One region of the Bacillus halotolerans genome, then DNA from elsewhere that is predicted to be linked to it. Evidence: riboswitches for the same ligand, from Rfam matches in the RefSeq annotation. Region 1 holds a riboswitch; the other holds the start of a gene.
The links. A riboswitch is a leader RNA that binds a small molecule or an ion and turns the genes downstream of it on or off. The one in region 1 is predicted to bind cyclic di-AMP.

Region 2: linked by a shared signal. The riboswitch ahead of ktrA (potassium uptake protein KtrA) and the one ahead of kimA (potassium transporter KimA) in region 1 are both predicted to bind cyclic di-AMP.

The regions. Positions count from the first base shown of each region.
Region 1 covers NZ_CP029364.1:1,523,883-1,528,174, forward strand. The annotation lists gene kimA (potassium transporter KimA) at 1-1,065, opposite strand, end outside; cyclic di-AMP (ydaO/yuaA leader) riboswitch at 1,256-1,400, opposite strand; gene DIC78_RS07780 (cellulose biosynthesis cyclic di-GMP-binding regulatory protein BcsB) at 1,537-3,648, opposite strand; gene DIC78_RS07785 (glycosyltransferase family 2 protein) at 3,654-4,292, opposite strand, start outside.
Region 2 covers NZ_CP029364.1:3,112,454-3,116,745, reverse strand. The annotation lists gene betB (betaine-aldehyde dehydrogenase) at 1-749, opposite strand, end outside; gene cudC (transcriptional regulator GbsR) at 949-1,491, shown strand; gene bslA (biofilm surface layer hydrophobin BslA) at 1,699-2,244, shown strand; cyclic di-AMP (ydaO/yuaA leader) riboswitch at 2,396-2,545, shown strand; gene ktrA (potassium uptake protein KtrA) at 2,617-3,285, shown strand; gene ktrB (Ktr system potassium transporter KtrB) at 3,292-4,292, shown strand, end outside.

The DNA of each region.
Region 1 (4,292 bases):
TAAAAAGATAATCCCGTTTGAGAAGCCTAAGCGGTCGCCTCTTACTGTAAACATGCGCGGCATGTATTGGTCTCTCGCCAAGTTGAAGGCAAGCTGCGGGAAGGCTGAAAAGCCCGTATTCGCCGCAAGGACCAAAATTAACGATGTCACACCCTGAATGACATAGTAGAACACATTTCTGCCGAAGGTATCCGATGCGATTTGTGAAATGACCGTTTCATTCGGTTTCGGAGCCGTCCCGTAACCGTATGCAAGTACCGTAATGCCGGCAAACAGAACCGCAAGCAAGATCCCCATCATAGCCAACGTTCTCGCCGCGTTTCGCGCAGGCGGGTTTTTGAAGGCTGGAATCGCGTTGGAGATCGCTTCAACTCCGGTGAGCGCGGAACAGCCGGATGAAAAAGCCTTAAGCAGCAAAAACAGCGTAATGCCGGCTACCGGTGTGCCGATCGGTGTATGATGGACTGGCTGATCAATTTGTCCTGTCATAAGCTTAAAAAGACCGACGGCAATCAGGATGAAAAGCGCCGCCACAAACAGATAGACCGGGTAAGCAAGAATCGATGCTGATTCTGACAGCCCCCGCAGATTTAAAATCATAATCACTAAAACAAGTAAAACAGCAATCGGTATATGATAATCATGCAGTGCCGGGAACGCCGACGTGATGGCGTCCGTCCCTGCGGAAATACTTACTGCTACAGTTAATATATAATCGACAAGCAATGAACCGCCTGCAATCAGCCCGGGCTTTTCGCCGAGGTTTTCTTTTGATACAACATACGCCCCGCCGCCCTGCGGATAAGCGTAAATAATTTGCCTGTATGAGAGAATCAGCGCGAGCAGCAAAATGAGTACGCCGACCGCTATCGGAATGGAATACCAAAATGCAGCAGCGCTTACCGCCGCCAATATGATAAGAATTTGTTCCGTTCCGTAAGCGACAGATGATAAAGCATCTGAGGAGAGCATGGCAAGCGCCTTTAATTTCGTCAGTTTTTGTTCTCCTGCGGCTTGTGATTTTAACGGTTTCCCAATCAAAAAACGTTTGATTGAATGATACATCGATGTCTTCCCCTTTTAATTTCATTTTTCATTAAAACAATAAAACATCCGCATCTGTTCTCACATTTTGTAATAGTCCCTTTCTGCTATGATGTCTCTGTATGCGATTTACATCCTGAAAATTGAACAGCAAAAAACACAGAGGCAAACGGATGCCCCTGTGCCTTAACATCGAACACAGGTTTCATTCATCTCCTCTCATGAACGCTTACGAGGTTAGCTGACGGATTCGGGCATATGAGAGTTTGCCCTACCTAAAAAGGATTCACCCCGAGCGGCAAAATGCCGCTAAAATGGGTCCCCCGCTCTGTTTACAGATTAAGCGATTTGTTTTCTAAAAGAGATCATACTCCCGTTTACGTATGTTGTAAAGAGGCTTATCGGCCGGGAGAAAAAAATAAAATGACAGGTTCCACAAATGGAAAATTTAAACCAAAAACAAAAAAACAGAGGCTGATAACAGCCTCTGCCTTATTCTCTGTCTGTCTTTCTCTTTCTTCGTCTAACGGTTACCCAAATGAAGGCTGCCGCAATTACCATCATGAGAGCCAGCACGCCGATATACAGCAGTTGTTGCCCATGATCTTGTGCTGTTTTTTCTGTTTCAGAACTGTTTGTTTCCGATTTGAGCTGCTGGTGGTTTGTAAACACCTGCTGGCTGTTTGTTTCATTGATGACGGTCGCCGTGTCATCATTGCTGTTCAAAAAGCTGATGATTTCTTTTGTGACGGCCGCGCCATTTCCTTTCAGCGGCGCAAAAACAGCCATCGTATAATTTGAATCCCATAAAGACGCTTGGGTAAATGCCACTTGTTTCGTCGTCTCGTTCAGCATTTCAAAGCCCGACACGTCAAACGAGCCGTTTTTCGCTTGAGGCACGAGCAGATCAGAAGATTTCTCTTTCAAAAGAGAGAACTGGCTAATGCCGCCGATGAAAATTAAGTTCCGGCCTTTCGCGTCCTCCGCTTTAACTTCAGATGCTTTCCTTACTGTGAAAGATTGCTGGGCTTCGCTTCCAAAGGAATCAGTAACGAGAGAAAGCTCCTTAAGCTTGGATTTGCTCACGCTGTCAGGTAGCACAATCAGTGTTGTCTGTTCCTGATTTCCGGCGTATGGAAGCGGCCATTCTTGAAAATCGGCTGACGGAGATGTGCCTTTGATCGTGTAAGACAATGTGCTGCTTTTATCAATGAAGACCCATTTCTCTTCGTCCGTTGTGTTGCAAGGGTTGTTTTCCTTTAAGCCCGTGGTGATAAACTGTATATCAATGTAGCGGTTTTTCTGCAGCAGCTCAGGGTCTACTTTCAGCGTGACATGATAGTATCCGTTTTTATCTTCTTTCCCTAATTCATCAAGGCGAACTGAATGCGGCTGACCGTTGATGAGGACCTTCAGCTCTGCTGCTTGAGAGGCTGAACCGCTTTCTGCCGCGGCTGCTTGAATCGTTTCCGATTTCTTTAGTTTAAGCGACAGCTTGGCTGATTGATTTTGGTCTATCATCGCAGAAGCCGGATAAAAATAATGTGCTGAAGATGTTTTGTCAGCTCCGATTGTCATATCTTCTGCCCCGAATTTCTCAAGGGTCAGCTTATTGCTTACCTGCTTTTCAGCCTTCTGAAGCTTGCCAATTGAAAGTGTTTCCCCGCTTAGCTGGCCGGTGTAAGTCTGATCGGCGATGGCGCTGATTTTTTCTGAGAGCACATCATCAGATGCCGCTTGTGCAAACAGAACCGGCTGCTGCTTGCCCTGTGCTTTCAGCACGCGCTCCGCAAGCAGAAGTTTTTCTCCTTTTGCCTGTAAGCCGGCTTGTTTGATCAGCTTCTTCACCTTGCCGTTCCAATGCTTATCCACTCCGATGAAAATGGTCGGCTTGTCGATTTGCTTCACTTCAGATTCCTTCACAAACGAAATGCTGACACTGCTGTCCGCAGTTTTCAGGTATCCTTCTGTCTTGACAGCCGCTTCAATTTCTGCCGAGCTCGGGTTATCCGGAATGACAATAGCAGTCTCTTCCGCTGTATTTCCCGATTGGGCAAATGGGTATGGGTAATGTTCAAGTGATGTTCCCTTCGCTTCGCTGCTGTCCGCCAGTGTCAGGCGGCTGTCCGGATAAATTTTGATCCAGTTGCCGGACGTATCCTGTCTGACGCAGACGCCCTCTTTCAAGACGCCGTAAAATTTCAGTGATACGCTGTGATAGCCTGGAGCGGACTGGCTTTTGTTCAAGTTCAGCTTCAGTGTTTTCCGTTTTGGATCGCCGTTTAGCTTTAACGTTTTTACCGGTTCATTGTCAATTACAGCCGTTAACGATGAAGGAGAAATTAAAAGATCTGATGCCTCATATTCAATCACCAATTGCTGGCTGCCGGAAGAGGCGCCTGCCGGAATCTGATACGTCAGTTCCGCGCTGTCTTTTGATCCGTACAATGTCATAAGATCGTTTGTCAGCACCTGCTGTTTGGCTTGTTCACGGCTGCTTTTGCCCAGAAGCGAGCCATCAACCTGCATCTCTTGGGCAAAGGCCGATTGTCCGGTCATTGCCAGCAGCAGAAAGCTTGTAAGAAAAATAAGTAGTTGTTTCAAAAAGGTCACCCGCTTTTATGTTGATTGTATCGTTCTGTTTTGTACCATTTGACCTCTTGCTTGAATAAACGGTGCTTGATTTCTACGAATAAAGAATAGATCACGAGCACAATCCATGCCTGCGAGTACGTAAAGTACATAAGAAATACGATAAAGAAGTTTTGCCTGTTCATTTCTGTTTTTTCGATGCTTAACGTAATCATGACCTCCGTCATAAATAAGAAAAACGCCAAAATCCAAAGGATCATTGCCAAAAACCCGACCGACAAATGCAAATCATAAAACAGATTGACCACAAATATCGTGTTTGACATGATCACGCCAAAGAAAAACAGGAAATACGTAAAGAAAAAGTAAAACAAGTCAAAGATAATCCGTTTTCGTTTCAGTTTGAAAAACTGCGCCAAAAACTTCAGGACGACATATTGGTTGCCGCGCGCCCATCTCGTCCGCTGGCGCCACCACACCTTCCACGTTTCCGGCTCCTGCTCCCAAGTAATAGCTGCCGGAAAAAAGCGGATGTGATAGCCGAGGTTATACACCCGGATGGTCAGCTCGGTATCTTCAGCCAGCGCTTTATCATCCCAGCCCCCGAGCTTTTCAATAATACTTCTGCGGATCGCGAAATTGGTTCCGGGAATGGT
Region 2 (4,292 bases), 1.6 Mb from region 1:
AGCTCAAGCGCAATTTTTTTAACGTTGCCGCTTGCCGCCCGCATGATTTTTTTGCCTGTTTCAATTCCGCCTGTAAACGAAATTAAGTCAACATCTTTGTTTACAGCAAGCTCGTCACCCACTGTGGCGCCCGGTCCCAACACAAGGTTTGCGACACCTTTTGGAACCCCGGCTTCCTCCATCAGCTTAAAGACTTTCATTGTCGTCAGCGGTGTGATCTCACTCGGCTTCATGACAATTGTATTGCCTGCCGCTAAAGCCGGGGCGATTTTCCAGCTTGCTTGCAGAAGCGGATAATTCCACGGCGTGATTTGCCCGCATACGCCAATTGGCTCTCTGATGATTTTGCTTTCTGAATCAGGGATTGGAGATGAGATGATCTCTCCTCCATCTTTATCTGCCAGACCAGCATAATACTGAAAAACATTGGCGATATCGTCCATATCGGCTTTGCTTTCCTCAAGTGTTTTTCCTGTATCAAGGGATTCGAGCTCAGCCAGCTCGTCTAGATCGCGTCTGATTAATTCCGCAATTTTCAGAACTATTTTTCCGCGTTCAAGCCCTGAAAGAGAAGGCCACTCTCCTGCGTCAAAAGCTCTTCGTGCAGCAGCGATTGCTTTAACGGCATCCTCACGTCCGCCCTCGCTAACTGTTGCAATTTCTTCTTGATTAAATGGATTAATAATACTGCGGACCTGCCCTTTTTCGGCACTGATCCATTCACCGTCAATGTATAATGTTTGACTCATCTAAGTCCTCCTTGACGAAAATAAAGTTTGTTAAATAAAAATTTAATGTTTTTAACAACCTTAATCTAACATATGGTTTTTAAACTGTCAAAGCCCTAATTGTGATTTTCATTTTGACTTTTCTCTAGGTTTCGTTAAGATAAAGAACATAAAGAAATGACTTAACAAATTTAATTTTCTAAAGGAAAAGAGGGTCAGTATGGATGAAAATCCAGAATTTGCAGCTATAGAACAGGCACGGGATCTTGTTATTGACTCCATTGCTGAAACAATGGATCTTTACGGAATTACCCGAAGTGTCGGGATATTATATGGAACGATGTACATGCGGGACGAGATGACGCTTGACGAAATGCGGGAGGAGCTGCAAATGAGCAAGCCCAGCATGAGCACAGGTGTCAAAAAGCTTCAGGATTTAAATGTCGTGAAAAAGACATTTCACCGAGGCATCCGTAAGCACACATTTGTAGCCGAAAAAGATTTCTTTAAATTTTTCACAAATTTCTTTCCGCCAAAATGGGAACGGGAAGTTCAGGTGAATGTATCAGCAATTGAGGAGGCTCAGGCTGATTTACAAGAGATATTGCATAAGGAAGAACTCAATGAGGAAACGAAGAATGAAGCGCAGCGTTTATACGAGCAGCTGGAAAGTTCTAAAGCCTACTACGATTGGCTGAAACGTCTCGCTGAATCGGTGCAGAGCGGAGAGATCTTTAAATTTATACCAATTGAAACAAAATAATCGAAAAACGTCTGGAAAACCGGACGTTTTTTTGTTTTTCCGCTATATTTACTACAAATTTGAAAAATACGGGAAAAACACCCCATTTACTTCCATTTTATTTGATGGTAATTTTATGTAGGTAAAATTTGTATTTGGCCTTTAAGAGGAGGTGGAAAGCAGAGGCAGGCCTTTAATCTTTATCACTTATTAGGGGGAATTTTTGTTATGAAACGCAAGTTATTATCTTCTTTGGCCATCAGTGTATTAAGTCTCGGTTTACTCGTTTCTGCACCTTCAGCTTCTTTTGCAGCTGAATCTAAGTCATCTTCTGCTCATACTGAGTCTACGATGAGAGCCCAATCAACAGCTTCATTGTTTGCAACAATTAAAGGAGCGAGCAAAACAGAATGGTCTTTCTCTGATATCGAATTGACATACCGTCCAAACACGCTTCTCAGCCTTGGCGTGATGGAATTTACATTGCCAAGCGGATTTACAGCAAATACAAAAGATACGATGAACGGAAATGCATTGCGCGAAACACAGATCCTCAATAACGGTAAAACAGTAAGGGTACCTCTGGCTCTTGATTTATTAGGCGCTGGTGAATTCAAGTTAAAACTGAATAACAAAACGCTTCCTGCCGCTGGTACATATACTTTCCGTGCAGAGAACAAATCACTGAGCATCGGAAATAAATTTTACGCGGAAGCCAGCATCGAAGTGGCTAAGCGCAGCACACCTCCGACTCAGCCATGCGGCTGTAAATAATCACAGAGGGCCGGCTTAACGCCGGTCTTTTTTTTGACTCCTTTTCCTCTCCCTTTTCCCTCTATTTCCAGTTACCTTTTCACTTGTATTAAATTTAAATTGACAAACACTAGAAACAGGAGTAAATTCTTGAGTGTTCAATTTCATAAAGTCTCTTTTACCGCTTAATCAAACACGAACGGGGAAACCAATGATTGGCTGTTTCACAAAACGGCCTTGGGGTGAATCTTACTTAGTAAGAAGGGGTACTCTGAATCCCTAATCCGACAGCTAACCTCGTAGGCGTATACAGAGAGGAGGTCTATTTTGACCATTCTTTGTAATGGTCTTTTTTACTTCAAAACGCTAATTTTATTAAGGGAGTCTTGAACATTGGGAAGAATAAAAAACAAGCAATTTGCAGTAATCGGGCTTGGACGGTTCGGCGGAAGCATTTGCAAAGAGCTGCACAGAATGGGCCATGAGGTCCTTGCTATTGATATTAACGAAGAAAAGGTCAATGCCTTCGCTTCCTACGCAACCCATGCGGTCATTGCCAATGCCACTGAAGAAAACGAATTGCTTTCACTGGGAATTCGTAATTTTGAATATGTGGTCGTGGCTATAGGGGCTAATATTCAAGCCAGCACACTGACCACTTTGCTATTAAAAGAGCTTCACATTCCAAATATTTGGGTGAAAGCTCAAAATTATTATCACCATAAGGTGCTGGAAAAAATCGGCGCCGACCGCATTATTCATCCGGAAAAGGATATGGGCGTCAAAATCGCACAAAGTCTCTCTGATGAAAATGTCTTGAATTATATCGACTTATCTGATGATTACAGTATTGTTGAGCTGCTGGCAACACGAAAGCTGAATTCCAAATCCATTCATGATCTGAATGTTAGAGCGAAGTACGGATGTACCATCCTGGCAATTAAACATAATGGAGATGTTCGCCTTTCTCCTGCACCGGAAGAGGTGATTTACGAACAAGACTGCCTGGTGATGATGGGTCACAAAAAGGATATTAAACGCTTCGAAAACGAAGGGATGTAGACAAAGGTGGGACTTCATAAGGAAACTGTAATCAAGTGGGTTCGTTTTTCTCCCCCGCAAGTGCTTGCGATTGGTTTTTTTCTTACTATTATTATTGGCTCTCTTTTGTTAAAGCTCCCGATTTCTACTGCGAAGCCGTTGTCATGGATAGATGCCCTTTTTACAGCGGCTTCTGCTACAACTGTTACCGGGCTTGCAGTTGTTGACACTGGGACAGAATTTACGGTGTTCGGGCAAACTGTCATCATGGGTCTGATTCAAGTCGGCGGGCTTGGCTTTATGACATTTGCTGTTCTGATCGTCATGATTTTAGGAAAAAAAATCGGATTGAAAGAACGAATGCTGGTCCGGGAAGCCTTAAACCAGCCGACAATCGGCGGCGTGATAGGCCTTGTCAAAGTCCTGTTTCTATTTTCAATCAGTATCGAATTGATCGCCGCCCTGATCTTATCCATCCGGCTTGTGCCCCAGTATGGCTGGGCATCCGGATTGTTTGCCAGCGTGTTTCATGCAATATCGGCTTTTAACAATGCCGGTTTTTCTTTATGGCCGGATAATTTAATGAGCTACGTTGGTGATCCTGCAGTCAATCTTGTCATTACTATCTTATTTATCACAGGGGGCATCGGGTTTACGGTGCTATTTGACATCCTGAAAAATCGGCGTTTCAAAGCCTTTTCATTACATACAAAACTGATGCTAGCGGGAACGTTCGTTTTGAATATTGCTGCCACACTGATTATCTTTATTTTAGAGTACAGCAACCCCGGCACGCTTGGTTCCTTGCATTTGCCAGATAAACTGTGGGCTTCGTATTTTCAGGCAGTGACGCCGAGAACCGCGGGCTTCAACTCTGTGGATTTTGGCAGCATGAGAGAAGGCACCATTGTATTTGTCCTGCTGTTGATGTTTATCGGAGCGGGCAGCGCTTCAACGGCGAGCGGTATTAAGCTGACTACTTTTCTTGTGATTTTGATGTCTGTCATCGCTTATTTAAGAGGGCATAA